4 regions of the Streptomyces sp. NPDC048442 genome follow, and region 1 is predicted to be linked to each of the others. Evidence: riboswitches for the same ligand, from Rfam matches in the RefSeq annotation. Region 1 holds a riboswitch; each other region holds the start of a gene.

Region 1 (7,714 bases):
AAGACGGGTCAGCCGCAGCGCGGCATCGGCCATGGTGCACACCTCCATGTCGTCCATGTCGTATGTCATCGACGTACTAGTGGGACTAACACCGGCCGGTGGCTGCCGCATCCCGATTCGCATCACGAGAAGGCAAAATAGATGTCTTTTGCATCTACATGCGTGCGGACACGCCGAAAGGGCCGCCCGCACCACGGATGGCGGACGGCCCTTTCGGGATCAGAACTCGTTCGGTTGTGCAGCAGCCGCGGGTGAGGCAGTTACTGGTGAAGCAGTCGCCTACGAAGCGTCAGGAGGCCTTGGCCTCGGTCTTCTTCGGCTCGGCCGCGGCCGGGACCTTCACCGCGTCGACCGGAGCCGGCGCCGGCTTGGCGGCCTCGTAGAACTCCTCGCGGGGAGTCTCCATGGCGCCGAGCGAGACGACCTCGCGCTTGAGGAACATCCCCAGCGTCCAGTCGGCCAGCACGCGGATCTTGCGGTTGAACGTCGGCATCGCCATGCCGTGGTAGCCGCGGTGCGCGTACCAGGCGAGCCGGCCCTTGAGCTTGATCTTCATCTTGCCCATGACGATCATCGCGACGCCCTTGTGCAGGCCGAGACCCGCGACCGCGCCCTTGTTGGCGTGGCTGTACTCCTTCTGCGGGAAGCCCCGCATGCCGGAGACCACGTTGTCGCCGAGGACCTTGGCCTGGCGCAGCGCGTGCTGGGCGTTCGGCGGGCACCAGGCGTTCGGGTTGCCCGCCTTGCGGCCGACCAGGTCCGGAACCTGGGCGTTGTCGCCACCGGCCCAGATGTAGTCGGTGCCCTGCACCTGGAGGGTGGCCTGGGTGTCGACGTGGCCGCGCGGGCCGAGCGGCAGGCCGTAGCGGGCCAGAGCCGGGTTGGGCTTGACGCCCGCGGTCCACACGATGGTGTTGGAATCGACCTCGAGGCCGTTCTTCAGCACGACGTGGCCGTCGACGCAGGAGTCCATCGACGTCGAGAGGTGAATCTCGATGCCGCGGCTCTCCAGGTGCTCCTTGCCCCAGCGGCCCAGCTCCGGGCCCACCTCGGGAAGGATCTTGTCGGCGGCGTCGACGAGGACGAACCGCATGTCGTCGCGCGAGACGTTGCTGTACTGCTTGGCCGCGTCGCGGGCCATGTCCTCGACCTCGCCGATTGTCTCCGCACCCGCGAAGCCACCGCCGACGAAGACGAACGTCAGCGCGCGGCGCCGGACGTCCTCGTCGGTCGTGGAGTCGGCCTTGTCGAGCTGCTCGATGACGTGGTTGCGCAGGCCGATGGCCTCCTCGACGCCCTTCATGCCGATGCCCTGCTCGGCGAGGCCGGGGATCGGGAAGGTGCGGGAGACCGCGCCGAGCGCGACGACCAGGTAGTCGAAGGGCAGCTCGTACGCCTCGCCGACGAGCGGCGAGATCGTGGCGACCTTGCGGTCCTGATCGATGGTGGTGACCCGACCGGTGAGCACCTCGGCCTTGGGAAGGACGCGTCGCAGTGGTACGACGACGTGCCTCGGCGAGATGTTGCCGGCGGCGGCTTCGGGGAGGAAGGGCTGGTAGGTCATGTACGAGCGCGGGTCGACGACCGTGACGGTCGCTTCCGCATAACGCATCTTCTTGAGAATGCGTCGTGCCGCGTACAGGCCTACGTACCCACCGCCTACTACGAGGATCCTGGGACGCTCCGTGGTGCTCATGCAATCGAGTATCCACCCCTCGGCGGGGGGTACCTCGTGAGCCCCTTCACAAGCTCTGCGGGACCCTCTGCTACACTCCGCGGCCCACGTGACTCAGGTCATGCTGCGAGGAGGGAACCACCGGGCGTCGGGGGTCGTTGAAAACCCCCTCCCAACTGGCCTGATGGCCCCTCACGGGCACTGGACCACTTACGCGATTCATACATCCGAAACACGCCCGGAACCGTCCGTTATGCACGCACTCGAGGCCGCCGCGCCGTCCGATCGGCTCCTGGACGTAAAAAAGGGGCCCCACGGGCCCCTTTTCCTTGTGAAGAACTTCACGAAGTTCGTTCGACGCGCTCTCGCGTCAGGCTACGGACCACCCGATGCCGTCCAGAATGTCGTGTTCCGAGACCACGACCTCGGCGGCTCCGGCGCGCTCCATGAGGGCGAGCAGGATGAGCGATCCGGCGACGATGACGTCCACCCGGCCCGGGTGCATGGCGGGGATCGCCGCCTTCTCGTCGTGCGTGGCGCCGATCAGCATCCCGGTGATCTCGCGGACCTTGTCGTACGGGATCCGGGCGTGGTGGATCGCCGACGGGTCGTACTCGGGGAGTCTCAGCGCGATCGCCGCGACGGTGGTGACGGACCCGGCGAGGCCGACGAGGGTGCGGGGGGAGCCGTCGGCCAGTGGCACGGTCCGCGCGGCCAGGTCGAGGGCGGCCTCGATGTCCTCGCGGATCGCGGCGACCTGCTCGGGGGTGGCCGGACTGGCCGGCTGGTGCCGCTCGGTCAGCCGTACGCAGCCGATGTCGACGGAGCGGGCGGCGCCGACCGTGTCACGGCCGACGACGAGCTCCGTGGAGCCGCCGCCGATGTCGGCGACCAGATAGTCCCCGCCCAGGCCCGCCAGCTCCTTCGTGGCGCCCGTGAAGGAGAACTCGGCCTCCTGGTCGCCGGAGATCACCTCGGGCTCGACGCCCAGGATGTCCAGGACGCCGGAGACGAACTCGTCGCGGTTCTCGGCGTCCCGGGAGGCGGAGGTGGCCACGAAGCGGACCTTCTCCGCCCCGTGGGCCTTGATGATCTCCGCGTACTCGCGGCAGGCGGCGAAGGTGCGCTCCAGCGCCTCGGGGGCGAGACGGCCGGTGCGGTCCACGCCCTGGCCGAGCCGGACGATGGTCATCCGGCGGTCCAGGTCGACCAGCTCGCCCGTCGCAGGGTCCGCGTCGGCGACGAGCAGCCGGATGGAGTTCGTACCGCAGTCGATGGCGGCGACCCGGGTCACTTGGCGGCCTCCTCGGCCTGGTCCGTGCACGGGGTGACGCAGGGGCCCTTCGCCCACCACTCGGGCAGGAGCGCCAGCGCCTCGTCGCCGAAGGGGTTCACGCCGGGGCCCGCGACCAGCGAGTGGCCGACGAGGACGTGCAGGCACTTCACGCGGTCGGGCATCCCGCCGGCGCTGGGGAAGCCCACCAGCTCCTCGATCTCGTCGCGCCGCTTCAGGTAGTCCTCGTGCGCGGCCCGGTAGGTGTCCGCCAGCTCCTGGTCGGTGGACAGCCGCGCCTGCATCTCCTTCATCAGACCGGAGCCCTCCAGAGTGCCGATGGCGCCCGTGGCCCGCGGGCAGGTCATGTAGTAGAGCGTGGGAAACGGCGTGCCGTCGTCCAGCCGCGGGGCCGTCTCGACCACGTCGGGGTTGCCGCAGGGGCAGCGGTGCGCGATCGCGCGCAGCCCGCGCGGCGGGCGGCCGAGCTGGAGCTTGAACGCCTCGATGTCCCGGTCGGTGGGCTCGGTGCGCGGCGTGGTCGGGGGCGGGGTGTGCATGCGTGCCTTCTGTCGGTCTGTTTTGTCTCGTACGGAGAGTGGTTCTACGGTTCCTGGCGGTCGGCCTCGTCGACGCCGCCCCAGACGTTGGAGTACCAGGGCCGGTCGGCGGCCCCGCCCTCGCCCGGCCGCTCGGCGCCGCCGGACGCGTCCGGGTCGTACATGGTGAAGCCGGTCTCGCCCGGCTTCACGTAGTGCAGGTGCTCGCGGGAGAGCCGCACGATGTACGCGTCGTCCTGGAGCCGCGCCTTGGCGTCGCGGAGCTGCTCGACGCGGAGCGCCGCCTCGTTCCTGGCCTGCTCCTGGTCGGCGATCTCGGTGCGCTGCGAGAAGTAGCTCCGTATCGGATACGCGAGTGCCACCACCAGCGTGCAGACCACCAGGACCAGCAGCGCCGCCCGGCCCGTGAGCCGGGAGCGGCGGGCCTGGCGGCGGGTCTGGGAGCGGTAGACGCGGGCGGCGGTCTGCTCGCCGAGCAGCCGCAGCCTGGTCGTGGTGGAGAACCGGTCGCGGTTGCCCTTCGCGGCCATCCGTTGTCCCTCCCCGTTACGCGCCGACGTCCCCGCACACGGTACGCGACCGGGTACGGGGACGTACGGAGGCTTAGCCCCTCGGGAGGGTACGAGCGACCCTCAGGACGGGATCAGCCCTTGAAGCGGGGGAACGCCGAGCGGCCGGCGTACACCGCGGCGTCGTCGAGGATCTCCTCGATGCGCAGCAGCTGGTTGTACTTGGCGACGCGGTCCGAGCGGGCCGGGGCGCCGGTCTTGATCTGGCCGCAGTTCACCGCGACGGCGAGGTCGGCGATGGTGACGTCCTCGGTCTCGCCTGAGCGGTGGCTCATCATGCACTTGAAGCCGTTGCGCTGGGCCAGCTCGACGGCGTCCAGCGTCTCGGTGAGCGAGCCGATCTGGTTGACCTTGACGAGCAGGGCGTTCGCGGAGTTCTCCTCGATGCCGCGGGCCAGGCGCTCCGGGTTGGTGACGAAGAGGTCGTCGCCGACGATCTGGACCTTGGAGCCCAGCTTGCCGGTGAGGACCGCCCAGCCCGCCCAGTCGTCCTCGTACAGCGGGTCCTCGATGGAGACCATCGGGTACGCGGAGACGAGCTCCTCGTAGTACTCGGTCATCTCGGCGGCCGAGCGGGACTTGCCCTCGAACTCGTACTTGCCGTCCTTGTAGAACTCGGAGGCGGCGACGTCGAGTGCGAGCGCGATCTGCTCGCCGGGGATGTAACCGGCCTGCTTGATGGCCTCGACGATGAGGTCGAGCGCGGCGCGGTTGGACTCCAGGTTCGGGGCGAAGCCGCCCTCGTCGCCGAGGCCGGTGGACAGGCCCTTGGTCTTCAGCACCTTCTTGAGGGTGTGGTAGACCTCGGCGCCCCAGCGAAGGGCCTCGGAGAAGGACTCCGCGCCGATCGGGGCGATCATGAACTCCTGGATGTCGACGTTGGAGTCGGCGTGCGACCCACCGTTGAGGATGTTCATCATCGGGACGGGCAGCAGGTGCGCGTTCGGGCCACCGAGGTAGCGGAACAGCGGCAGGTCGCTCGCCTCGGAGGCCGCGTGGGCCACCGCGAGGGAGACGCCCAGGATGGCGTTGGCGCCGAGGGAGCCCTTGTTCTCGGTGGCGTCGAGGTCGAACATCGCCTGGTCGATCAGGCGCTGCTCGGTCGCGTCGTAGCCGACGAGCTCCGGGCCGATCTGCTCGATGACGGCGAGAACGGCCTTCTCGACACCCTTGCCCATGTAGCGGTTGGGGTCACCGTCACGAAGCTCGATGGCTTCGAAGGCACCGGTGGAGGCGCCGGACGGAACAGCAGCACGACCGGTGCTGCCGTCGTCGAGGCCGACCTCGACCTCGACCGTGGGATTGCCTCGGGAGTCCAGGATTTCCCGGGCTACGACGACGTCGATGGACGGCACGAGCATCTCCTTATGGGATGTGACGCTGAAGCAGAGTGCAGGGTCGCTTTCGGCCTTGCGACATGAGCCTAACCGGATCACGGGCATCAACCGGCCGTCGGACCGCCCGCTGGGACGAAAAGATGCCCGAATGCCTGTATTACAGGACGAAGGGCCCATGGATCGTCGCCGCGCGTTACGGACACGTTCACTCAGTGTGCGTACGGGCCCTGCACATATGAGGGGACGCGGACACAAAAGGGCCCCGGCCCGGCGCGTACAGGGGGAAGTCGCGCCCGGCCGGGGTCCAGGAGTGCGGAACGGACGGGGGTGGGCCGTCCGTTCCACGGGGCGGAGACCGGGCGGGGGTGGGCCGCCGGGGTCTCCGCGGGGTCAGCTCAGGTGGAGCTGCTGACCCGGGAAGATGAGGTCGGCGTCGGTGACGACTCCCTCATTCAGGTCGAGGATGTGCTGCCAGCCGCCCTTGACGTGCTTCGCCTCGGCGATCTTGCCGAGGGTGTCGCCGGCCTTCACCTTGTACTCGCCGTCACCCTTGCGGATCGGGGCGGAGGGCTTGGCGGCGGCCTTGGGGGCCTCGGACTTCGGGGCCTGACGGGCCTCGGAGCGGGAGGCGGGGGCCTCGGAGCGGCGCTCCTGCTTCGGGGCGGACTTCTGCGCGCCCGAGCCGGTGCTGACGCCCGGGTCGACACCGTCGTTGCTGAGGTTGCCGGCGCCCGCACAGGCCCAGGCACCCGGGCCCTGGATCTTGAGGAGCTGCTCGGCGGTGGCTATCTGCTGGCCCTTGGACGCCTGGTCGGCGCGCGGCGCGTACTTGGTGCCGCCGGCGGCCGCCCACGAGGAGTTCGTGAACTGCAGGCCGCCGTAGTAGCCGTTGCCCGTGTTGATGGACCAGTTGCCGCCGGACTCGCACTGGGCGACGGCGTCCCAGGTGTCCACGGAGGCGGCGGAGGCCGAGGAGGCCCCCATCAGCGGAGCGGCGACCGCGACACCGGTGACGCCCGCGAGGGTGGCGACACGGGTGGCCTTGGACGGACGGCGGTGCTTGCCCTTGCCAATGAAAAGCGACATGGATATCCCCTCACCGACGCCTTCGAGGTGAGCTGTCGGGTTCGGGCTGTGAGTTCGCCCGGCCTCCGGTCGGGGCCGCCCAGTTGCTGCGGTCCTTCTCGAAGGCTTCACCCCAAGCCGTTCCTCGTACGTCTCTCAACGTCCGGGCCCGGCACTTACCTTGGGTCCCCCGCTCCTGCCTACGGCGCTTTCGCGACGACTGCTTCCGAGGCCCACCGGCAGGATTCGGCGTGCGGGCTCCGGTGCTCACCGGTGGCGAGCGAGGACGACCGAATCACAGGAGCCCCCGATGTTCAAAGAGGCACATCGGGGACATTCAGCCCCTACTTGCCCTCTCCGCGCAGTCGTTTACGCAGGTCAGAGGGGGCACAGCGGGAGCTTCCGGCAGGGACACGCCAGTTGGGGCAGAGAGACTCATGTCTCACTTGCGCAGAACCGGACATAAAGCCCCGAACTACCCGTGTTTCGCGCCTACTTTTCACTCAGGTCGAGGCTCTGGCCAGGCTTGATGAGGTCCGGATCGTCGCCCACGGCGTTGCGGTTCGCCTCGTAGAGCGCGGGCCAGCCGCCGGGCACGTGCGCCTCGTCGGCGATGTGCCAGAGGTTGTCACCGGGGCGCACGGTGTAGTTGCCGCGCTCGGGCGCGGAGCCGTCCGCACCCTTGTCGCCGCCGCGGGAGGCGTGGCGACCCGCGTCGCGCCCGTCGGTCTCGTCCGGAGTAGCCGAATTGTCCGGTACGGGAAGGGAGTTCTCAGGAGCGGGCTCACCACGGTGCTTGCCCGGGTTGGCGGGCGTGGCCGGTGTGGCGGGCGTGACGGGCGTCGTGGGCCCGGCCGACGCGTCCGGGGACTCGGGCGTACCGGGAGTCTGCGCACCAGGCGTGATGGCGCCGCGGGACGGCAGTTCGGCGCCCGGGGTGGTCGGGCCGGTGCTGGGCTCGATGCTGGAGCCCGGGGCCGGCTCGACGGGCAGCTCGCTGCCCGGGGAGGCGGGGGTGGCCGGAGTGGCGGGGGTGGTGGGCGCGCCGGGGGTCGTCGGCTTCCCCGTCTCCGCACCCGCATGCGTACCCGTACCCGCTTCCGGGGTGTCCCGGTGTGCGTCCGTGCCGGGAGTGTCCGGCTTCGCGGAGCCTGCCGGGGGCTTGGGCGGTGCGCTGGTGTCCGTACCGGGGTCGGCCGCGTCGACGCCGCCGGAAGCGGAACCGGAATCGGAGC
Region 2 (7,714 bases), on a different contig from region 1:
TGAGGTACAGGCGCTCGCGGGCGCGGGTGATGCCGACGTACGCCAGGCGCCGCTCCTCCTCCAGCTCCTTGACGTTGCCCAGCGAGCGCATGTGCGGGAAGACGCCGTCCTCCATGCCGGTCAGGAAGACGACCGGGAATTCGAGGCCCTTGGCGGTGTGCAGCGTCATGAGGGTGATGACTCCGGAGCCGTCCTCGTCCTCGTCGGGGATCTGGTCGGAGTCGGCGACGAGCGCGACCTTCTCCAGGAAGTCGGAGAGGGTGGCGGGGGTCTCCTCCTCGTCGTTCTCCTGGCGCTCCTGCTCGAACTCCAGGGCCACGGCGGCGAGTTCCTGAAGGTTCTCGATGCGTGTCTCGTCCTGCGGGTCGGTGGACGCCTGCAGCTCGGCGAGATATCCGGTCCGCTCCAGTACGGCTTCGAGGACGGTGGCCGGTCCTGCCCCGGACTCCACGATCGTACGGAGCTCCTCCATCAGCGTGTTGAACCGCTTGACGGCGTTGGCCGAGCGGGCGGCCATTCCGTACGCCTCGTCGACGCGGCGCAGGGCCTGCGGGAAGCTGATCCGCTCGCGCAGCGACAGTGCGTCGATCATGGCTTCGGCGCGCTCGCCGATGCCGCGCTTGGGCACATTGAGGATGCGGCGCAGCGGGACGGTGTCCTCGGGGTTCGACAGCACGCGCAGGTAGGCCAGGATGTCCCGGACCTCCTTGCGCTCGTAGAAGCGGACGCCGCCGACGACCTTGTACGGCAGGCCGACCCGGATGAAGATCTCTTCGAAGACGCGGGACTGTGCGTTCGTACGGTAGAAGACGGCGACGTCGCCGGCCTTGGCGTCGCCCGCGTCGGTGAGGCGGTCGATCTCCTCGGCGATGAACTGGGCCTCGTCGTGCTCGGTGTCCGCGACGTACCCGGTGATCAGGGATCCGGCACCGGCGTCGGTCCAGAGGTTCTTCGCGCGGCGGTTCTCGTTGCGCTCGATGACGGCGTTGGCGGCGGTGAGGATCGTCTGGGTGGAGCGGTAGTTCTGCTCCAGCAGGATCGTCTTCGCGTCCGGGTAGTCCTCCTCGAACTGGAGGATGTTGCGGATCGTCGCACCGCGGAAGGCGTAGATCGACTGGTCGGCGTCACCGACGACGCACAGCTCGCCGGGGGCCTTGTCCTCGCCGGACGGGCCGACCAGCTCCCGTACGAGCGTGTACTGGGCGTGGTTGGTGTCCTGGTACTCGTCGACCATGACGTGCCGGAAACGCATCCGGTAGTGCTCGGCGACGTCGGGGAACGCCTGCAGCAGGTGCACCGTGGTCATGATGATGTCGTCAAAGTCCAGTGCGTTCGCCTCGCGGAGGCGGGACTGGTACATCGCGTACGCCTGGGCGAGGGTCTTCTCGAAACCGTCGGCGGCCTGGCCCGCGAAGGCTTCCTCGTCTATCAGCTCGTTCTTGAGGTTGGAGACCTTGGCGCTGAAGGACTTCGGCGGGAACTTCTTCGGGTCGATGTCGAGGTCACGGCAGACCAGGGCCATCAGACGCTTGGAGTCGGCGGCGTCGTAGATCGAGAAGGAGCTCGTGAAGCCGAGCTTCTTGGACTCGCGGCGCAGGATGCGGACGCACGCGCTGTGGAAGGTGGACACCCACATCGCATTGGCGCGCGGCCCCACCAGCTCTTCGACGCGCTCCTTCATCTCGCCCGCGGCCTTGTTCGTAAAGGTGATCGCGAGGATCTGGCCGGGGTGCACACCGCGGGCCGCGAGCAGGTGCGCGATGCGGTGGGTGAGCACGCGGGTCTTGCCGGAACCGGCTCCGGCCACGATGAGCAGCGGTGATCCGGCATGCACGACGGCGGCGCGCTGGTTGTCGTTCAGCCCGTCGAGCAGAGCGGCCGGGTCGACCACCGGGCGGGGGGCGCCGTCCCGGTAGTACGCGTCGCGGGGCGGCGGCGGACCGTCGAACGCGCCCTGGAAGAGGTCGTGCGGAACCTCCTCCTCAGGGGCACCGTCATCGGTGTCCTCCGGGGGAGGCGGGGCCGCGTCGTCCTTGTGCTGGAGGCCGGCCAGGAAGCTGTCGTCAAAGAGGCTGCTCATCGCCTACCGAGTCTAGGCGGCCCCACTGACAGCGGGCCCCGGATTCCGCCACACCGTCCGTGACCCCGCACTCACACCCCTTCCGAAGATCACGTCCCGAGGGTCACGCCCCGAAGGTCACGAAAATGTATCGGGCATATCGAACATCAGGCTTCCCACCCGTCACAGGGATTGGCTACGGTGCTGCGCGAGCGGCCCGTACCCCCCTCGGCGAACCGCGCCGGAACGGTCCCCTCACGCCGAATTCGCGCCGCCCGCAGGGTGGTTCGGAACCGGGGACCCACACGCATCACCGGGGTGAATCGGCCCGTACCCCCACATACGCGGGCCGTAGGGCGCGCCTTCCATGAGCCCGAACCCGACAGCTAACCCGGTAGGCGGTCCACGGAAGGAATGCCTGCTTTGGCATCGCATCGCAAACCGCGTACCCGCGCCACGTCGCTGATACGTTCCACCGCTCCCGGGGTCGGCGTCACCACCGCCGCCCTGGTCACCGTCGGTCTGGTCGCCCAGTCCGCACAGGCCACGCCCGCCTCGCCCAAGCCGTCGGTCGAAGAGGTGCAGAAGAAGGTCGACGACCTCTACCGGCAGGCCGGGACGGCGACCCAGAAGTACAACGCGGCCAAGGAAGCCACCCGGCAGCAGAAGGAGAAGGTCGGTGCGCTCCTCGACGACGTCGCGCAGCGCACCGACGATCTCAACGAGGCCAGGCGCTCGCTCGGCACCTTCGCCGCCACCCAGTACCGCAGCGGATCGGTCGGTCCCACGGCCGCGCTGCTCCTGGCGCACGACCCTCAGTCGTATTTCGATTCCAGACGGCTGATGGCGCGGGCCACCGACCGGCAGAAGAAGCTCGTCGCCGACTACGGCGCACAGCAGCAGGCCGCCGCGAAGCACCGGGCCGTGGCGACCCGGGGGCTGGAGCGGCTGACCACCTCGCAGGCCTCGCTGCGGGAGTCCAAGCAGGAGGTGCAGGACAAGCTCGGGCAGGCGCGCGGGCTGCTGTCGCGGCTGACCACCGAGGAGAAGGCCAAGCTCGCGGAGCTGGAGCGCAAGCGCGAGGCGGAGGCCAAGCACAAGGCGGACGAGCTGGCGCGGCAGCAGGCGGAGGCGGCGAAAGAGTCGGCCAGGGAGAAGGAGCGGGAGAAGGCAAAGGAGAAGACACCCGGGCAGGGGTCCGGATCCGGATCGGGGTCAGGCACGGGTACGGGCTCGGGTACGGGTACGGGTACGGGTACGGACACTGGCTCGGGGTCCGGCAACGGCTCCGGCTCCGGCTCCGGCTCCGGCTCCGGAAGCTCGTACTCCACCAAGGCCGCGAAGGTGCTGGACTTCGCCCGCGCCCAGATCGGCAAGCCGTACATCTGGGGTGCGACCGGCCCCTCCTCGTATGACTGCTCGGGGCTGACCCAGGCCGCCTGGCGGGCCGCCGGGGTGACCCTGCCGCGGACCACCTGGGACCAGGTGAAGGTCGGCACCCCGATCGCGACGAAGGACCTCAAGCCAGGTGACCTGGTGTTCTTCTACGACGACATCAGCCACGTCGGCATCTACAAGGGCAACGGGATGATGATCCACGCGCCGAAGCCGAACGCGAAGGTGCGCGAGGAGTCGATCTACTACATGCCGATCTACGGGAGCGTACGGCCGGCCTGACCGGCCCCGCCGGGACTCAGGTCCAGAGGACGGCGACGAAGATGTTGACGACCGTCAGCCCGCCGACCGCGCCGAACAGGGCCTTCTCCACCTTCTCGTCATCGCGCTTGACGTAGACGAGGCCCAGGATCACCACCAGGATCGCCAGCTTGATGCCGAGCTTGACGTTGTTGAGGGAGTGGTCCTGGGCCTGGTTGAGGCCGACCAGGGCGATGCCGGTGACCAGCATGGTCAGCGCACCGTGCAGCATCGGGGGCGTGAAGCGGGCGGTGCCCGCGCCCATCGCCTTCATCTGGGTCAGGAAGCCGCCGAGGAGCGAGGCGATGCCGATGATGTGCAGTCCTACGAAAACATTGATCAGTACGTCCATGGGGCGGAGCCTAGCCAGGCGTTAGCAGGGGGACGGTGGCAGGGCGGACCGTTCCGCCCCATCGGTCACAGTGGGCGCGGAATTGGTACCTCCGCATCCTTACTGTCGATCATCGGCGACCAGTAATCGACGTCTTCCTGCCATTAGCGCTCATTCGAAGGCTGTGCCGTGACGTCCAGGTTTAGCGTCCCTCCCCAGACGGCCGACTCCCCTCCCCCACCCGGCCGGACGGAACCGTGGAAGGACGTGAACGCCCTCGTGGCAGCGCACCGGAAGCCCAAGCAGCGCTCACTCACCGGCAGCACCGCTCGTACCGCCCGTACCACCGCGTTCACCCTCGCACTGGCAGGGGCCGCGGGCGCCACCGTGCTGGAGGGCACCGCGCAGGCGGAGCCGACGCTCACTCCGGCACAGATCAAGTCGAAGATCGACAAGCTGTACCACGAAGCCGAGGTCGCCACCGAGACGTACAACGGCGTGCAGGAGAAGGCCGAGCGGACGAAGAAGTCGCTCAACCAGCTGCGGGACGAGGCGGCACGCAGGACGGAGCGGCTCAACGCCGCACGCGGCTCGCTCGGCTCGCTGGCCGCGTCCCAGTACCGCACCGGGGGCATCGAGCCCGCACTGCAGGTCGTTCTGACCTCGGACCCCGACCAGTACCTGGAGCGGGCCTCGATCGCCGGGCGGGCGGGCGACCGGCAGGCCGCCAAGGTGCAGGGCGCACAGCGGCAGGTCGCCGAGATCGCCCGACTGCGCGGCAGCGCCGACCAGAGGTTCACCGAACTCGCCGAGCAGAAGGGCGAGTTGAAGAAGCAGAAGGCGAAGATCCAGGAGAAGATCTCCGGCGCCGAGCAACTGCTCTCCCGGCTCACCGCCGACGACCGCGCCCGGTACGCCGCCCAGGATGGGCACGGCGAGGCGGGTGGCGGCGGCGACCGTGCCAGTCGCGGGGATCGCACCGAGATGCCGCGCGGCAGCGTCCGGGCACCCAACGCCCGTGCCTCGCAGGCCGTTTCTTTCGCGTACTCCGCTCTGGGAAAGCCCTATGTCTGGGGTGCCACGGGCCCCGCCTCCTTCGACTGCTCGGGCCTGACCCAGGCCGCCTGGCGCTCTGCCGGGGTGGCGCTCCCGCGCACCACCTACACCCAGATCAACGCGGGAGAGCGTGTCTCGCGTTCCCAACTCGCGCCGGGAGATCTGCTGTTCTTCTACTCCGGCATCACCCACGTCGGGCTGTACATCGGCGAAGGCAAGATGATCCACGCCCCGCGGCCCGGCGCCCCGGTGCGGATCGCACCGATCGACGAGATGCCGCTGACGGGGGCGACACGGCCTGCGTGATCGACAGGGTCGGGCGCGCTTCGCGGGGTAACCGCCTCTATGAGGCCGTGGCCGCCACGGCCTCATAGAGGGAGGCACAGTCATGCCGGGCATCATCAACAAAATCAAGAGTTACGCGCGCAGCCCGCAGGGCCGCCGCACCATCGCCCGAGGCCGCCGCGAGGCCGCCGACCCGCGCCGGCGCTCACAGGCCAAGCAGCTCCTGAACCGACTGCGCGGCGGGCGCAGCCACGGCCGACGGTACTGAGGACCGGAGCCGCTACTTGCCGAACCGGAGCGTCGCTACTTGCCCAGCTGGTCCGACAGCCACCGGAAGACCTCCGGCACCTGCTGCTTCCACACGCTGGTGCCGTGGGGCCCGGTCAGCTTCATGACCCGCACCGTCGTCGGCGCCTTCGCCACCCCCTTCATGGCGTTCCCCGCCTCGAAGCCGTCGCCCGCCGCACCCGACATGAACAGGGCGGTGCGCGGCGGCTTCCCGCCCTTGGTCGCCGCCTTCAGCATCACGTACGGGTTGTTGGCGTGCCGCAGTTCGGGGGTCGCGGCGGTGAGGGCGGCGGGCTCGCCACTCGGGTCGTTGAAGCCGGAGAGGCTGACGCCCGCGCGGTAGCGGTCCGGGTGGGCGACGGCGAGCTTGGCGGCGCAGTGCGCGCCCGCCGAGTAACCGCCGACGGCCCAGTCCGCGGCCTTGTCCGAGGCGCGGAAGGTGTCGAAGACCATCTTCCGCACGTCGACGCTCAGCCAACTGTCCGCGTTGACCTTGCCGGGGATGTTGGCGCAGCCGGTGTCGGTCTGGTCGCCGAGCAGGGTGGTGCGCGGCGAGACCAGGATGAACGGCTTGACCTTGCCCTGCTTCATCAGGGGCCCCAGCTGCTTGTTCACCTCAAGGGTGCCGAACCAGGCCTTCGCGGATCCGGGGTAGCCGGGCAGCAGCTGGACCACCGGGAACTTCTTGTCCTCGTACGCCGGGTCGTCGTACTGCGGCGGCAGCCACACGTACACCTCGCCCTCGGCCCCGGAGATCCGGCCCTTGAGCTCGGTGACCTGGACGCCCGGCCCCATCCTGGCGTCGTCGACCGGCTTGAACTTCGCGACTTCCTTCGGCTGCTCGGACAGCTTCTGACCGCCCGTACCGTCGGGGCCGAGGTCCGTGGCCGTCCCCGCCCGGTCCGTCGTCCCGAGCAGGTCCTCCCAGGTGTCGTAGAGCCCGTTGGCGTTGTTCACCCCGACGAAGACCACCATGATGGCGGTGACCTGCGCGAACCCCAGCATCAGCAGCCGTACGAAGCCGCGCACGGCTGCGGGTCCGCGCACCCGGCTCCACAGGGCCAGCGGCAGGACGACCGCGACCACGAGCAGGGCTATCGCGGTCACGAAGAAGGGGGTCCCCGTCAGACTCATCACGTGGGTACTAGATGGCCTGATCGCCGCCGCGGTTGCCCGCTTTCACGTGTCTGTCACCTGACTCACACCCCTGCCGCACCTGAACGCCCGGTGAAGCCGCAGGTCAGACCAGCCGCCGGGCGATCGCCCAGCAGGTCAGACCAGCCGCCGGGCGGTCGCCCAGCGGGTCAGCTCGTGCCGGTTGGACAGCTGGAGCTTGCGCAGAACCGCCGAGACGTGCGACTCGACCGTCTTCACGGAGATGAACAGCTGCTTCGCGATCTCCTTGTACGCATAGCCGCGCGCGATCAGACGCAGCACCTCACGCTCCCGCTGGGTGAGCCGGTCCATGTCCTCGTCGGCCGGCGGCGCATCCGTCGACGCGAACGCGTCCAGGACGAACCCGGCCAGCCGCGGCGAGAACACCGCGTCCCCGTCCTGCACCCGGAACACCGAACTCACCAGGTCGGCGCCGGTGATCGTCTTGGTGACGTAACCCCGCGCACCGCCCCGGATGACGCCGATGACGTCCTCCGCCGCGTCGGAGACCGACAGCGCCAGGAACCGCACCGGCCGCTCGGCGTCCGACATCAACGGCGCACACCTGCGCAGCACTTCGACCCCGCCGCCGCCCGGCAGGTGCACGTCGAGGAGGACCACCTCGGGCCGGGTCGCCGTGATCACGGTGACGGCCTGGTCGACGTCGGCGGCCTCGCCGACCACCTCGACGCCGGTCGCCGCGGTCTGGCCGATCTCGGCCTGCACCCCGGTGCGGAACATCCGGTGGTCGTCGACCAGCACCACCCGTACGTGCCTGGCCTGTCCCTGCTCCGTCTGTGCGCTCTGCTCGGTCATGCGTCCGCCGCCCTCTCCGTCTCAAGCTC
Region 3 (7,714 bases), on a different contig from region 1:
ACGCCGCTCCGGCCAGGCCGAACGACAGCACGGCGCCCGCCGCCGGGTCGATGCTCGCCCGTACGACGGTGTCCACGCCGCGCGGCGCCATGGCCTGCACGACGAGGAGCAGCTCCTGCGGCTTGCCGAGGGCCTCGGTCAGCTCGCCGTACGCCCGCCGCAGGTCGTCCTCGCCGGCCAGGTCGAGGCGTACGCCGCCGAGGTCGGGGCGGTGGCGGAGGTGCGGGGCCGTGGTCTTGAGGGCGACGGGGTAGCCGAGCCGCCCGGCCGCCGCGACGGCCGCGTCGGGGGTGGGTGCGGGCAGCGCGTCACGTACGGCGATCCCGTACCGGCCGAGCAACTCCCTCGCGGCGTCGGGCTTGAGCGGCAGACCGCGCGGGTCGGCGTCCTCGGCGAGGAGCGCGTCGATCTGCGCGGCGGCGCCGCCCTCGTCGATGTCCTCGTACTCGGGCACCCGCCCCGGCTCGGCGGCCTCCCGCCGCCACTGCGCATAGCGCACCGCCTCGGCGAGAGCCCGGACGGCACGCTCGGCGGCGGGGTAGGCGGGGATGTAGCGGGGGGCGGGGGGCGGCTCAGACGACGGGTCGGGGGCGGCCCCCGGGGCGGCCGGGGCCTGTGGGGTTGCTGAGCCCGGCGGGGCCTGTGGGGTCGCTGAGCCCGGCGGGGCCTGCGGCGGCGTCGGGGCGGTCCGCGAAACGGGCGGGGCCGGGGCGGCGGTGGCCGGCGTGGCGGGGGCCGGGGCGGCGGTGGCCGGCGTGGCGGGGGCCGGGGCGGCGGTGGCCGGCGTGGCGGGGGCCGGGGCGGGCTGCGGGGCCGCCGGGGCGGTCGTCCTGCCCGGGGCCGTGCTCGTCGCCGCTGCCAGGGCCTCGGCCAGTTCGCCCATCTCCACGTGGACCACCGCCACCGGCTTCGCCGGGGATGTCGCCGCCGCCTCGCACAGGGCCGCCGCCAGCACCTCGCCGTCGCCGGACTCCATCGTTCCGCCCTCGCCGACCCAGGGGATCGCCGTGACGACCACCGCGTCGCACGCCGGGTCCGCGAGGGCCGCGGACAGGGCCGTACGGAAGTCCGCCGGCGTGGCGCCCGTCGTGAGGTCGTGCGGCGGCAGCGGACGCAGCCCTTCCGCGAGGCAGGCGTCGTACGTGAGGAGGCCGAGCGACTCGGAGTTGCCGAGGATCGCGGTGCGCGGGCCGCGCGGCAGGGGCTGGCCGGTCAGCATCAGCCCGGCGTCGACGAGTTCGGTGACGGTGTCCACCCGGATGACGCCCGCCTGCCGGAACAGCGCCGAGACCGTGGCATCCGGAATCCGTACCACCGGCACCGCGTGCCCCGGCGGCGTACTCCCGCTGTGCCGGGCGCCCTTGACCACCACGACCGGCTTCGCGACAGCCGTACGCCGGGCCAGCCGCGTGAACTTCCGCGGATTGCCGATGGATTCGAGGTACAGGAGGACGACGTCGGTGTCCGGGTCCTCGTAGCAGTACTGGAGGAAGTCGTTCCCCGAGACGTCGGCGCGGTTCCCGGCGGAGATGAAGGAGGAGACGCCCGCGCCCCGCCGGTGCAGCCCGGAGAGGAGCGCGATGCCGATGGCGCCGGACTGGGCGAACAGACCGATCCGGCCGCGCGCCGGGCGCTGGGGCGCGAGAGACGCGTTGAGGCGTACGAGGTCGGAGGTGTTGATGATGCCGAAGGCGTTGGGGCCGATGATCCGCATCCCGTACGAACGGGCCTGCCGGACCAACTCCCGCTGCCGCTCCCGCCCTTCGGCCCCGCTCTCCGCGTACCCGGCGGCCAGCACCACGAGCCCCTGGACACCGCTCTCGCCACAGTCGGCGACGACTTCCGGAACCTTCTCCGCCGGTACGACGACGACCGCGAGGTCGACGCTCGCACCGATCTCGGCGACGGAGCGGTGCGCGGGGACGCCGTCCAGCTCGGTGACGTCAGAGGGGAGGGCCGCGTTCACCGCGTACGTACGACCGGTGTAACCGGCAGCGAGCAGGTTGCGCAGGACGGTGCGGCCCACGGACTGCGCGGAGCGCCCCGCGCCGACGACCACGACGGAGCCGGGCGCCAGCAGCCGCTGTACGGAGCGGGCCTCGGCGCGGTGCTCACGGGCGCGCTGCACGGCGAGGGAGCGGTCGGTGGGCTCCAGGTCGAACTCCAGGTGGACGACGCCGTCCTCGAAGGAGCGCTTCTGCTGGTAGCCCGCATCCGTGAAGACCTTGATCATCTTGGAGTTGGCCGGCAGCACCTCGGCGACGAAGCGCCGGATGCCGCGTTCGCGGGCGACGGCTCCGATGTGTTCGAGGAGGGCGGAGGCGACGCCGCGCCCCTGGTGGGCGTCCTGGACGAGGAAGGCGACCTCGGCCTGGTCGGCGTCGGGGCCCGAGGCGGGCAGTCCGTCGGCGTTGATCCGGTCGTAGCGGACGGTGGCGATGAACTCGCCGCCGACGGTGACCGCGAGACCGACCCGGTCGACGTAGTCGTGGTGGGTGAAACGGTGCACGTCCTTGGCCGACAGCCGGGGATAGGGAGCGAAGAAGCGGTAGTACTTCGACTCGTCCGAGACCTGCTCGTAGAAGCTGACGAGACGGCTGGCGTCCTCGGTGGTGATGGGCCGGATGCGTGCGGTGCCACCGTCGCGGAGCACGACGTCGGCCTCCCAGTGACCGGGGTACTCGTGGTCCGGATCCGCCTTCGTCCCGTCCTGGTCCGTCTTCGTCCGGTCCTGGTCCCGCTTCACCTGATCCGCATCGTCCGCAGCCATGGCCATGGGTGCAGCCTACGACTCGCGGGCACTGAGCGAGCGGGGCAGTCTGGTCCTGTTCATGGACTTCCGGCAGACTCCCGGCGGGACGTCCGGCAGGATCCGGCAGGGCATCCCTGCGGGGCTTTTGCCGGGACTTCCGCCGGGCCTTCCGTCGGGCAGAGCAGCCTGCACCACGTGAGAGACTGGTCTAGACAACCAATAGGCACATGAAGGGCAACACCATGGTTGAGCGCCGCGTCACCGTCGGCTGGGCCGAGGGCCTGCACGCCCGCCCCGCCTCCATCTTCGTCCGCGCCGTCACGGCCACCGGCGTCCCCGTCACCATCGCCAAGGCGGGCGGCAACCCGGTCAACGCCGCGTCGATGCTGGCACTGCTGGGCCTGGGTGCGCAGGGCGGCGAGGAGATCGTGCTCGCGTCCGAGTCCGAGAGCGCGGACACGGCCCTGGACCGTCTCGCGAAGCTGGTCGCCGAGGGCCTGGACGAGCTTCCCGAGACCGTCTGACCTTCCGGCCCGGCGGCCTTCTGAGGCCCCATAAGGTCGCGCCCGTACGGGCGAATTCTCACGCGGAAGCCGTGGCATCCCGAATTCGGGGGCCGCGGCTTCTGTCGTTTCTTGTGAATTTTCCTGTGAATTCAGGAATCCCTTTTTGCCTACGACTTGTATACGGCGCCCGTGTTAATTCCGGCCGCCCGCCACGTTGACGGCTTGTTGCGGAATCCTCATGCGGTGCGCGGCCACCGCCCGCTCCGCGTGCCGCGCGGTCAGCGTCCTGGCCCGGTCCGCGTCGCGCCTGGTCACCGCGTCGACGATCGCGCCGTGCTCGGCCCACGCCTCGGCGGGCCCGGCCGACCGCTCCACCACGTACATCCAGGCGATCTTGTGCTTGAGCTGGGTCAGCAGGGTGATGAGGCCGGGGCTGCCGGACGCCTGGGCTAGGGTCTCGTGGAACCAGCCGGTGAGGGCGCTCAGATCCTCGCCCTCCGCCCGCCCCGCCCGCTCCTGACCCAGCCTGACCAGCCCGCGGAGCACCTTGAGGTGCGCCTCCGTCCGCCGGACGGCCGCACGCGCCGCACCGAGCGGCTCCAGGAGCGTACGCATCTCCAGGAGGTCGGCGGCCTCCTGCGCGGTCGGCTCGGCGACGCAGGCGCCCGCGTGCCTGCGGGTAGTGACGAAGCCCTCGGCCTGCAGGGTGCGCAGCGCCTCGCGGACCGGGACGCGCGAGACGCCGTACCTGCGGGCCAGTGCCTCTTCCGTGAGCCGACTGCCGCGCGGAAGAACTCCGGACACGATGTCGTCGCGGATCGCCGTACACACCGAATGCGCGGGAATGCGCATGCCCGGACCTCCGTCTTCCCGCCGAAGCCTTCTCTCAACTCTATTGCAACGCGGGGGAATTGCCGAAGGAAATCCGGGTTCTCGACGGAAAACGAACGCAGAAATGCCCCGGCTCGTGGAGAGCCGGGGCATTTCCGGAACAGCAGGTGCGGTGCGGTCAGACGCTGACGCCGTGGCCGCGCAGATACGCGACCGGGTCGATGTCCGAGCCGTACTCGGGGGAGGTGCGGGCCTCGAAGTGCAGGTGCGGGCCGGTGGAGTTGCCCGTGGAGCCGGAGAGGGCTATCTGCTCGCCGGCCGCGACGGACTGGCCGACGGAGACACCGATCGAGGAGAGGTGGCCGTACTGCGTGTACGAGCCGTCGTTCATCCTGATCACGATGTTGTTGCCGTACGCCCCGCCCCAGCCGGCCTCGACGACCGTGCCGGCGCCGACTGCGACGACGGAGCTGCCGGACGAGGCGTGGAAGTCGACACCGGAGTGGCTGCCGGAGGACCACATCGCGCCGCCGGACTGGTAGCCGGTGGAGACGTACGAGCCGGCGACGGGCAGCCGGAAGGCGTTGAGGCGCTTGCGCTCGGCCTCGCGGGCGGCGCGCTCGCGCTCCTCGCGCTCCTTCTTGGCCTTGGCCTCCGCCTTGCGCTTGACCTCGGCCTTGCGGGCCTCTTCGGCCTTCCGCACGGCCTCGGCCTTGTCGTACGCCTTCTTCTGGGCGGTGGCCTGGGCCTCGACCTGCGCGGTGAGGGTCTCCGTCACGGTGTTCTCCATGACGACGGCGCGGATGGTGCCGGTGTCCTCGGCGGCCAGGTCGTGCTCGGCGGCGATGGCCTGCGGGGCCAGCGTTCCGATGACACCGGTCGTGGTGAGGGCGGCGACTCCGGCGATGTTGGCGCTCTTGCGCGACAGCACGGAGGGACGCCGGTGCTTCCCGGCGGCACGGGTGAACGCCATGAAGTGGCTGTTTCCTTTCCTTCCTTCTCGCCTACCGGGTTAGCTGACGGGTTCGGAGCAGGAAGGTCTCCTACGGGCCCCACCGGCCCGTGAAGGGCGATGGCGTCCGATTCACCCCAGGGACTGATTGGGTCCCCGGCTCCCCAGGCTCGCGCCTGACGGGGACTCGGCGATGACTGCCCGGTGCCGCGGTTGCGGCGCACTCTGACGGACAGCCGGACCGACGCTAAGCGGCACGTCTTTCAATCGCCAAACAGACAGCCGCTTTTGTAACGGAGCCCACACGGCAGACAGGCAACCTCTCCAATAAATCGGACATACGGAAGGACCCCGACAACTCGGGAGTTGTCGGGGTCCTTCTTGTCACGCTTTGTCCCGGTCGTGCGGGTGACCTTTGATCGGTCAGCCGGTGCCGAAACGGCCCGCCGACCCGCCGGCCCGCCGGCCCGCCGGCCGGTCAGGCGGTCAGCCGGTGAGCCGGTCAGCCGGTCAGCCGGTCAGCCGGTGACGACCGTGACCTCACCGATGTTCAGCGCCCGTACCGGCTCCGCGATCTGGGAGGCGTCGCCGACCAGGACGGTGACCAGCTTGTCCACCGGGAACGCGTTCACCACGGCCGCGGTGGCCTCCACGGTGCCGGTCGCGGCGAGCCTGGCGTACATCTGGGCCTGGAAGTCGTCGGGCAGGTGCTGCTCGACCTGGTCGGCCAGCGTGCCCGCCACGGCGGACGCCGTCTCGTACTTGAGCGGGGCGACCCCGACCAGGTTCTGCACGGCGACGTCGCGTTCGGCGTCGGTGAGGCCCTCGGCCGCGAGCGTCCGCAGGACCTTCCAGAGGTCGTCCAGGGCGGGCCCGGTCGACTCGGTGTCCACGGAGCCGCTGATGGCCAGCATGGAGGCGCCACTGCCGTCGGCGGAGGAGCGCATCACCTGGCCGAAGGCGCGTACGCCGTAGGTGTATCCCTTCTCCTCGCGCAGGACACGGTCCAGGCGCGAGGTGAGGGTGCCACCGAGGCAGTACGTGCCGAGGACCTGGGCGGGCCAGACGCGGTCGTGCCGGTCCGGGCCGATGCGGCCGATCAGCAGCTGGGTCTGGACGGCACCCGGGCGGTCGACGATGACCACACGGCCGGTGTCGTCGGCGGTGATCGGCGGGACCGGGCGCGGCGCGGCGGTGTTTCCCGTCCACTCCCCCAGGGTGTCGGCCAGGACGGCGTCCAGGTCGATGTCCGTCAGATCGCCGACGACTACGGCGGTGGCGGTGGCCGGACGGACGTGCGCCTCGTAGAAGGCACGCACGGCCGAGGAGTCGATGGCCTTGACCGTCTCCTCGGTGCCCTGGCGGGGGCGCGACATGCGCTGGTCCGCCGGGAACAGCTCCGCGGAGAGCTGCTTGGCGGCCCGCCGGGACGGGTTGGCCGACTCGTGCGGGATCTCGTCGAGCCGGTTGCGCACGAGACGCTCGATCTCGCCGTCCGCGAACGCGGGCGCGCGCAGGGCGTCGGCGAGCAGACCGAGCGCCTTCGGCAGCCGGGAGACCGGCACTTCGAGGGAGACCCGGATGCCGGGGTGGTCGGCGTACGCGTCGAGGGTGGCGCCGCAGCGCTCCAGCTCGGCCGCGAACTCCTCGGCGGAGTGCTTGTCGGTGCCCTCGGTGAAGGCGCGCGACATGATCGTGGCAACGCCGTCCAGGCCCCTGGGCTCGGCCTCAAGAGGTGCCGCGAGGTTGATCTCGACGGCCACCAGCTTCTGGCCGGGGCGGTCGCAGCGCAGCACGGTCAGCCCGTTGGGCAGGGCGCCGCGCCCGGGGGCCGGAAAGGCCCACGGGGTGGCGGGGCCCGCCTGCGGCTGCGGGTGGAACTGCATCTGGCTCGTCACGGCTGCGGCCTTGCCGGTGGTGGCTGCGGTCTCCGTCACTGGTCCGCCCCTTCCTGCTGGTCCTGCTGGACTTCCTCGACGACATCGGCGTACGCGGCGTCGACGGGCTCGACGTCCTCGGACTCGGCGGCGGCTGCGAGCGGTTCGTACACCAGGACCGCGCGGTTGTCCGGGCGCAGGCGCTCCTTGGCGACGGCCTGGACCTCTTCGGCCGTCACGTCCAGCACGCGCTGCACGGCGGTCAGGGCGAGCTGCGGGTCGCCGAACAGCACGGCGTACCTGCAGAGTTCGTCGGCGCGGCCGGAGACGGTGCCGAGCCGGTCGAGCCACTCGCGCTCCAGCTGAGCCTGGGCGCGCTCCATCTCCTCGGCGGTCGGGCCCTCGGCGGCGAGCCGCGCGAGCTCCTCGTCGACGGCCGCCTCGATCTGCGGGACCTCGATGCCGCCGGACGTCTTGACGTCCAGCCAGCCGAGCGAGGGCGCTCCGGCCAGGCGCAGCAGCCCGAACCCGGCCGCCACCGCCGTCTGGTCGCGTCGTACGAGACGGTTGTGCAGGCGGGAGGACTCGCCGCCGCCGAGCACGGTGAGTGCCAGGTCGGCCGCGTCGGCCTCGCGGGTGCCGTCGTGGGGCAGCCGGTAGGCGGCCATCAGCGCACGCGCCGGGACCTCTTCCTCGACGATCTCGCGCAGCTCGGCGCCGATGACGTCGGGCAGCGAGCCGTCGCGCGGCGGCTGCTTGCCGTCGTGCGAGGGGATCGAGCCGAAGTACTTCTCGA
Region 4 (7,714 bases), on a different contig from region 1:
GCGGTTCCTGTCGTGGGGAAAGGAACTGCTCCAGCGCACACCGGTCGTCGGACGGCCGCTGTACGAGTCGTTGCACGGCGCCAAGAAGGGGTTCAAGGACGCCTTCGCACCGCAGGGCATGTTCGAGGACCTGGGGCTGAAGTACGTCGGGCCGATCGACGGGCACGACGTGGCGGCGGTGGAGTCCGCGCTGCGGCGCGCCAAGCGCTTCCACGGCCCGGTGCTGGTGCACTGCCTCACCCAGAAGGGCCGCGGGTACGCCTTCGCCGAGCAGGACGAGGCTGACCGGTTCCACGCGGTGGGGGCGATGGACCCGCTGACCTGCGAGCCGCTGTCGCCGTCCAACGGGCCCTCGTGGACCTCGGTGTTCGGGGACGAGATGGTGAAGGTCGGCATGGAGCGGCCCGACGTGGTGGCGCTGACGGCGGCGATGCTGCATCCGGTGGGGCTGACCAAGTTCGCCGAGGCGTTCCCCGACCGGGTGTGGGACGTGGGTATCGCCGAGCAGCACGGCGCGGTCTCGGCGGCGGGGCTGGCGACCGGCGGCCTGCATCCGGTGTTCGCGGTGTATGCGACATTCCTCAATCGTGCCTTCGACCAGGTTCTGATGGATGTCGCCCTCCACAAGTGCGGTGTGACTTTCGTACTGGACCGGGCCGGCGTGACCGGCGCCGACGGGCCCTCGCACAACGGCATGTGGGACATGTCGATCCTCCAGGTGGTGCCGGGACTTCGGATCGCCGCACCGCGCGACGCCGTACAGCTGCGGGCGCAGTTGCGGGAGGCGGTCGCCGTCGACGACGCACCGACCGTGGTGCGCTTCCCGAAGGAGTCGGTGGGACCCGAGTACCCGGCGGTGGACCGGGTCGGCGGCCTGGACGTACTGCACCGGGACGAGGACCCCGAGGTGCTGCTGGTCTCGGTCGGGGCGTTCGCGGGAGTGTGCCTGCAAACCGCGGAGCTGCTCAGGGAGCGGGGCGTACGGTGCACCGTCGTCGACCCGCGCTGGGTGAAGCCGGTCGATCCCGCCCTCGCGCCGCTCGCCGCCCTGCACTCGCTGGTGGCGGTCGTGGAGGACAACTCCCGTGCGGCAGGCGTCGGTTCGGCGGTCGGTCAGTCGCTGCGGGACGCCGCCGTCGACGTACCGCTGCGGACGTTCGGCATCCCGGAGCAGTTCCTCGCGCACGCCAAGCGCGCTGAAGTACTGGCCGACATCGGACTCACGCCCGTCGAGATCGCGGGGCGCATCGGCGCGGCCCTCGCCCCGTACGCGTCCGACCAATCCGTACGCATCCGACCGGTGGAGAAGGAGAACTGACGACCATGGCACAGGACGCGCCCAAGGGCCTCCGGGCCGCCGAGGGCTCCGGCGGCAAGGGCTTCGACCTGGCGGGGCTGCTCGCCGCACGTGGCGGGGAACGGTACGAGCTGCACACGCGGTACCTCAACCACCAGCTGCCGCGGGTGCTGCACACCATCGGCTTCGACCGGGTCTACGAACGGGCCGAGGGCGCGTACTTCTGGGACGCCGAAGGCAACGACTACCTCGACATGCTGGCCGGCTTCGGCGTGATGGGCTTGGGCCGCCACCACCCCGTCGTACGCAAGGCCCTGCACGACGTGCTCGACGCCTCGCTCGCGGACCTGACCCGCTTCGACTGCCAGCCGCTGCCCGGACTGCTCGCGGAGAAGCTCCTCGCGCACAGTCCGCACCTGGACCGGGTGTTCTTCGGCAACAGCGGGACCGAAGCGGTCGAGACCGCGCTGAAGTTCGCCAGGTACGCGACCGGGAAGCCGCGGATCCTGTACTGCACGCACGCCTTCCACGGCCTGACCACCGGCTCCCTCTCGGTCAACGGGGAGAGCGGATTCCGGGACGGCTTCGCACCCCTGCTGCCCGACACGGCGATCGCCATGGGCGATCTGGGCGCGCTGGAAAGGGAGTTGAGGCGCGGCGATGTCGCGGGCTTCGTCGTCGAGCCGATCCAGGGGAAGGGGGTGCACGCGACGCCGCCCGGATTCCTGCGCGCCGCACAGGAGCTGCTGCACAAGCACAAGGCGCTCCTGATCGCCGACGAGGTGCAGACCGGCCTCGGGCGGACCGGGGACTTCTACGCGTATCAGCACGAGGACGGAGTCGAGCCGGACCTGCTGTGCGTCGCCAAGGCCCTGTCGGGCGGGTACGTGCCGGTCGGGGCGACCCTCGGCAAGGACTGGATCTTCAAGAAGGTGTACTCGTCGATGGACCGGGTGCTCGTCCACTCGGCCAGCTTCGGATCCAACGCGCAGGCGATGGCCGCCGGGCTCGCGGTGCTGACGGTGATGGAGGACGAGGAGACCGTCGCGAACGCCCGGCGGACCGGCGAGCTGCTGAAGTCACGGCTGACCGCTCTGATCGACAGGTACGAGCTGCTGCACGACGTGCGCGGGCGCGGACTCATGATCGGCATCGAGTTCGGCCGCCCGCAGTCACTCAAGCTCCGCAGCCGCTGGACCATGCTCCAGGCCGCCCGCAAGGGGCTCTTCGCGCAGATGGTCGTCGTGCCGCTGCTCCAGAAGCACCGGATCCTGACGCAGGTCTCCGGCGACCACCTCGAAGTGATCAAGCTGATCCCGCCGCTGACGGTGGGGGAGAAGGAGGTGAGTCGCTTCGTCGACGCGTTCAGCGCCGTGATGGACGACGCACACAGCGGCGGTGGCCTGATGTGGGACTTCGGCAGGACACTGGTGAAGCAGGCGGTCGCCAACCGGTGAGGTGTCCGGCTCGGCGGGATCTCCAGCCCCGCTGAGGTGCCCGGCTCAAGGGGGTGCCCGACTCAAGGGTTTTTGCCCCAGAGGCAATAAGTTTGCCTCTGGGGCAACCCCTCTGGCTCAATGGATCCATGACGCCACGCCTCGAAGAGGCCGCCGAAGGCTCGGGCGAGGGCCCCGGGGAAATGCCTCCGGTCGCCCCCCACCTGCGCGAACTCCGCCGCCGTAGCGGTCTCACCCTGGAAGCTGCGGCCCGCCGTGCCACGCTCTCGCCCGCGCACCTCTCCCGGCTGGAGACCGGCCGGCGCCAGCCCTCGCTGCCGATGCTGCTCTCGCTCGCCCGTATCTACGGTACGACCGTCTCCGAACTGCTCGGCGAGAGAACGGGCGACCGGGACTCCGTACTGCGGGCCGGGGACATGGCCGCGCGCGAGGCAGACGGCTGGACGTACCGGCAGGCGGGCGGTTCCGGGCGGGCCATGCAGGCCCTGCGGGTGCACGTCCCGCACGCGGCGCAGGGCGATCTCGTCCGCGTCCACCCGGGGGAGGAGTGGCTGTACGTCCTCGAAGGGCGGCTGCGGCTCGTCCTCGGGGAGAGTGTCCACCTCCTGGACGAGGGCGACAGCGCCCACTTCGACTCGCTCACCCCGCACCGGATCACCTCGGTGACACCGGCCGGGGCCGAGCTGCTTTTCGTCCACACATTGATGCAGAGCACCGTCGCCGGGCTCTGCCTGCCCCAGGAGTCATGAGATGCCGGAACTCACCGAGTCACAGACTGCTGCGATGGCCGCGATCGCCAGGGCCGCCCAGGAGGCGGCCCACGACGAGAAGTCGAACACCGGCAAGAAGGCCGACTGGAACGACGGCGCCGGGAAGTCCGGCGTGCTCGGCTTCGTCGAGGACCGGGCGCCGCGCGGACTGGTGCTGCGCGTCTTCCTGTACATCGCCGTGGGCCACGTCTTCGCGGCCTTCATCTACCTGCTGTTCACGCTCGGCGGCGAAGGCTGAGTCTTCTGTTCAGGGTGTTCAGGGGGCTATTCGGTGAGCCGCTCGCGCAGTGCCTCGCGCGTCGCAGGCGTCAGCTTCAGGCCCTGCGTCAGGTAGGTGTCGGTGTCGCCCCAGGTGTCCGCGAGGGCGCCGAAGGCCGCTTCGAGGTAGCTGGCGCGGGCGTCGAAGAGCGGTGCGAGCAACTCCATCACCTGGGCGTTCGTCGCCTCCGGGGAGTCGCTGCTGCGGCGCACCTTGTAGCGGCGGTGCGGGTCGTTCGACTTCACGTAGTCCGCCACGATCGCCTCGCGCTCGACGCCCACCGCGAGGAGCGTCACCGCGATCGCCAGGCCCGCCCGGTCCTTGCCCGCCGCACAGTGCATCAGCGCGGGCACGCTGTCCTCGGCGAGGGCGTGCAGCACCCGGCTGTGCTCGGCCGTCCGCTCCACGATCATCCGCCGGTAGGAGCCCGCCATACGGGCGGCCGCCTTGCCGTCGTCGAGGATCTCGCGCAGCTGGTCGAGGTTGCCGTCGCGCACCATCCGCCAGAACTCGGCGCCGTCCGCCGGGTCGCTGAGCGGTATGTTCACGTTCCGCACGCCGGCGAGGGCGACGTCCGGGCCCTCCAGTTCCTGGTCCGCCGTATTGCGGAAGTCGAAGATCGTGTGCAGCCCGAGCGAGTCAAAGAACACCGTGTCCGCTTCGGTGGCGTGCGCCAGGTGACCGCTGCGGAAGAGCCGCCCGTACCGTACCGACCGGCCTTCCACCGTCGGCAGACCGCCCACGTCCCGGAAGTTCCGTACACCTGCCAGATCGGGCTCGGCCGACGGCGAAACCTGCTGCGTCACGAATGCTCCTCACGCGGTCGTCCGCCGGCGCGAAGCGCACCGGCCGGGCACGGACCGACGATACGACATGACCGGCCAGAATAGATGCCTTAGGCACCCAAGTCGCCCTGGAACGGGGGGTGAGTGAGCAGAATCATAGGGAGGGGGTGCCCGGAGGTGTCGGTGCGTCAAAGGGCAGGCCAGAGGCGGGAGATGGCGGAAGTGACCGGCGCGGGCCACCGGGAAAGCCGTGGAGAAGGAGTGTCGAGGGGAAGGAGAAGACGGGAACGGCTTGTTCGAAAGGTCTGCACTCGCCTAGGTTCACCGTCAATCCGGGCGGACCGCCGAATCCTGCCACCGCCCGGAATCCGCACCCATGACTTCTTCGTGTGGCAGGAGCGGGGGACCCAGGTAGTACGCCGGCACCGGAAGCGCTCCACCCTCCGGTACGGCTAGGGGTGAAGTCGCGCTCTCCAGGGAGCGCGGCCGGGCATCTCCAGCCCGAACCCGACAGCTCACCTCGCAGGCGCCGGAGAGGAATCCGTCATGCCTGCAAAGGGTAAGCACCGCCGCCCCAAGTCCAGTTCGACGCTCACCCGCGGCTTCGTCGCCGCCGGTACGGGTGGTGCGGCACTCGCGCTGCCGCTGATCGGGGCCACGGGGGCGCACGCAGCCGAGAAGACCGCGGCTCCCGTCGCGCTGCCGGAGAAGGCGCCGCTGAAGCAGGTGCCCCAGCAGCGGACGGCCGAGCGCCCGGCCGCCGCGCCGCAGGCCGACTCCCGCAAGACGGACACCCGTACGTACTCCGTGGTGACCGGCGACAACCTGTCGAAGATCGCCGCGGAGAAGAGCGTGCGCGGCGGCTGGCAGAAGCTGTACAAGGACAACGAGTCGGTCGTCGGCGACAACCCGGAGATGATCTTCCCCGGCATGAAGCTCACCCTCGGCGGCAAGGCCCCCGCGGGCTCCGGTGCGGGCGGTGGGGCGAAGGCCTCGACGCCCGCCCCGCAGAAGCAGGCCGAGCGCACCGAGCGGGCGCAGCAGCGCACCGAGCGTACGGAACAGCGCGTCGAGCAGCGCACCGAGAAGCATGCGCAACAGCGCACCGAGAAGCGGCAGCAGAGCTCCGGGTCCGGCTTCTCCGCGCCCGTCCCGTCCGGCGTCTCCACCCCGTACCGCGCCTCCGGCGGCAGCTGGTCGAGCGGTTACCACACCGGTGTCGACTTCCGTGCCTCCTCCGGCACCCCGGTCAAGGCCGTCGGTGCGGGCACCGTCGTCTCCGCCGGCTGGGGCGGCGCGTACGGCAACGAGATCGTCATCAAGCACAACGACGGCCGCTACTCGCAGTACGCGCACCTGTCCGCGCTGAGCGTCCGCTCCGGCCAGAGCGTCTTTGGCGGCCAGCAGATCGGCTACTCCGGCTCGACCGGAAACTCGACGGGACCGCACCTGCACTTCGAGATCCGCACCGGCCCCGGCTACGGCTCGGACATCGACCCGCTGGGCTATCTGCGCAGCAACGGCGTCTCGCTCTGACCGCGTTCACCGCACGCTGACGGCGGGCTCCGGCCCTTCCCGCGTACGGCTTCCCTCGCCCCCGCACCTGCCCCGGTGCGGGGGCGAGGCCCGTTCTCGCGGCGTCGCCCGCGTATTCCGGGTTGAATGAATCTTGACCGGTGGTATATCTCACCCTCCGTCAACCCCTCCCTACGGTGGCGTAGGTCACTTGCCGAAGTGGAGGATGTGTCGACGTGGCAGACGATTCGAGATCAATCAGCGCAGGCACCATCGGGTCGTACGCGGCGATCGGGGACAGCTTCACCGAAGGGGTCGGAGACCCTGGCCCCGACGGTGCGTTCACCGGGTGGGCCGACCGCCTGGCCGTCCTCCTGGACGACCGGGTACCCGAGCACACCTTCCGATACGCGAACCTCGCCGTACGCGGCAAGCTCCTCGACCAGATCGTGGCCGAGCAGGTCCCGCGGGCCAGGGAACTCGCCCCCGACCTGGTCAGCTTCTGCGCCGGCGGCAACGACATCATCCGGCCGGGCACCGACCCCGACGACGTCGCCGAACGCTTCGAGAAGGCCGTCGCCGACCTCACCTCGGCGGTCGGCACGGTCATGGTGACCACCGGCTTCGACACCCGCGGCGTCCCCGTACTGCGCCACTTGCGCGGCAAGGTCGCCACGTACTCGGCGCACGTACGGGCCATCGCCGACCGCTACGAGTGCCCGGTCCTGGACCTGTGGTCGCTGAAGTCCGTGCAGGACCGGCGGGCTTGGGACTCCGACCGGCTGCACCTCTCGCCCGAGGGGCACACCCGGGTCGCGCTGCGGGCCGGCCAGGTGCTCGGCCTGGACATCCCGGCCGACCCCGACCAGCCGTGGCCGCCGATGGCGCCGCGCGGCAGGCTCGAAGCGCGCCGGGACAACATCGACTGGGCCCGCGAGCACCTGGTGCCGTGGATCGGACGGCGGCTGCGCGGCGAGAGCTCGGGGGACCATGTCGAGGCCAAGAGGCCGGATCTGCTGCCTCTCTGACGGGGCGTCGGGCCTACGGCAGTCTTTGACGGAGGGGCGGGCCGCGTTGACGGAGAGGCGGGCCCGCTGTGACCAGTCAGTTCTGCGGCCCGGCGGCGGGTTCGGCGAGCAGTGCCTCCGGGCCGATCAGGGACGTGTTGCCCGCGACCGTGCAGGCGTACGCCCCGGCCAGTGCGCCGAGACGGGCGCACTCCTCCAGGCTCCGGCCGGCGAGGCGTCCGTACAGGAACCCGGAGACGTACGCGTCGCCCGCGCCGTTGGAGTCCACCACCGGGGCGGGCGGGACGGTGGCCGGGACCGGGCGCGGGGTGCTGCCGCCGTCGCGGGTCAGCAGGTACGAGCCGCCCGCGCCGGCCGTCGCCACGACGGCCCCGGCCCGGCCCTCGCGCAGGATCTCCCGCATCACCTCGCCGATCCGCGTCCCCGCACCGGCCGCGCTGAGGAACACCAGGTCGGCGCGGAGCGCGAAGGCGCGGTGGTGCTCGTCGACCCCGTCCCAGTCGTGCAGATCGGTGGAGAACGGGACGCCGGACGCCACGACGTCGTCCAGGAGGTGGCGGGCGAAGCCCATGATCGAGACGTGCACGTGCCGGGCGCGCCGCA

Evidence for each region. Region 1 has a riboswitch for cyclic di-AMP ahead of AB0D18_RS16655 (transglycosylase family protein). Riboswitches for the same ligand answer to the same signal wherever they lie in the genome.
Region 2: it holds a riboswitch for cyclic di-AMP, as region 1 does, so the genes downstream of both, AB0D18_RS15840 (NlpC/P60 family protein) here and AB0D18_RS16655 (transglycosylase family protein) in region 1, are expected to answer to the same signal.
Region 3: it holds a riboswitch for cyclic di-AMP, as region 1 does, so the genes downstream of both, AB0D18_RS34935 (peptidoglycan DD-metalloendopeptidase family protein) here and AB0D18_RS16655 (transglycosylase family protein) in region 1, are expected to answer to the same signal.
Region 4: it holds a riboswitch for cyclic di-AMP, as region 1 does, so the genes downstream of both, AB0D18_RS35330 (LysM peptidoglycan-binding domain-containing M23 family metallopeptidase) here and AB0D18_RS16655 (transglycosylase family protein) in region 1, are expected to answer to the same signal.

The regions. Positions count from the first base shown of each region.
Region 1 is NZ_JBEZKB010000009.1:182,930-190,643, reverse strand. It holds gene AB0D18_RS16685 (cyclopropane-fatty-acyl-phospholipid synthase family protein) at 1-33, opposite strand, end outside; gene AB0D18_RS16680 (NAD(P)/FAD-dependent oxidoreductase) at 290-1,696, opposite strand; gene AB0D18_RS16675 (Ppx/GppA phosphatase family protein) at 2,046-2,969, opposite strand; gene AB0D18_RS16670 (DUF501 domain-containing protein) at 2,966-3,508, opposite strand; gene AB0D18_RS16665 (septum formation initiator family protein) at 3,553-4,038, opposite strand; gene eno (phosphopyruvate hydratase) at 4,152-5,438, opposite strand; gene AB0D18_RS16655 (transglycosylase family protein) at 5,805-6,500, opposite strand; cyclic di-AMP (ydaO/yuaA leader) riboswitch at 6,503-6,697, opposite strand; gene AB0D18_RS16650 (transglycosylase family protein) at 6,972-7,714, opposite strand, start outside.
Region 2 is NZ_JBEZKB010000008.1:314,356-322,069, reverse strand. It holds gene pcrA (DNA helicase PcrA) at 1-2,080, opposite strand, end outside; cyclic di-AMP (ydaO/yuaA leader) riboswitch at 2,308-2,476, shown strand; gene AB0D18_RS15840 (NlpC/P60 family protein) at 2,474-3,736, shown strand; gene AB0D18_RS15835 (hypothetical protein) at 3,753-4,106, opposite strand; gene AB0D18_RS15830 (NlpC/P60 family protein) at 4,365-5,447, shown strand; gene AB0D18_RS15825 (hypothetical protein) at 5,530-5,694, shown strand; gene AB0D18_RS15820 (alpha/beta hydrolase-fold protein) at 5,730-6,848, opposite strand; gene AB0D18_RS15815 (response regulator transcription factor) at 6,987-7,685, opposite strand; gene AB0D18_RS15810 (PspC domain-containing protein) at 7,682-7,714, opposite strand, start outside.
Region 3 is NZ_JBEZKB010000033.1:53,905-61,618, reverse strand. It holds gene AB0D18_RS34950 (GNAT family N-acetyltransferase) at 1-2,776, opposite strand, end outside; gene AB0D18_RS34945 (HPr family phosphocarrier protein) at 2,995-3,276, shown strand; gene AB0D18_RS34940 (GntR family transcriptional regulator) at 3,451-4,110, opposite strand; gene AB0D18_RS34935 (peptidoglycan DD-metalloendopeptidase family protein) at 4,268-5,062, opposite strand; cyclic di-AMP (ydaO/yuaA leader) riboswitch at 5,076-5,244, opposite strand; gene AB0D18_RS34930 (pitrilysin family protein) at 5,560-6,927, opposite strand; gene AB0D18_RS34925 (pitrilysin family protein) at 6,975-7,714, opposite strand, start outside.
Region 4 is NZ_JBEZKB010000034.1:56,219-63,932, reverse strand. It holds gene dxs (1-deoxy-D-xylulose-5-phosphate synthase) at 1-1,318, shown strand, start outside; gene AB0D18_RS35350 (aspartate aminotransferase family protein) at 1,324-2,754, shown strand; gene AB0D18_RS35345 (XRE family transcriptional regulator) at 2,883-3,503, shown strand; gene AB0D18_RS35340 (DUF6126 family protein) at 3,505-3,762, shown strand; gene AB0D18_RS35335 (tyrosine-protein phosphatase) at 3,789-4,589, opposite strand; cyclic di-AMP (ydaO/yuaA leader) riboswitch at 4,917-5,110, shown strand; gene AB0D18_RS35330 (LysM peptidoglycan-binding domain-containing M23 family metallopeptidase) at 5,115-6,104, shown strand; gene AB0D18_RS35325 (SGNH/GDSL hydrolase family protein) at 6,320-7,111, shown strand; gene AB0D18_RS35320 (PfkB family carbohydrate kinase) at 7,188-7,714, opposite strand, start outside.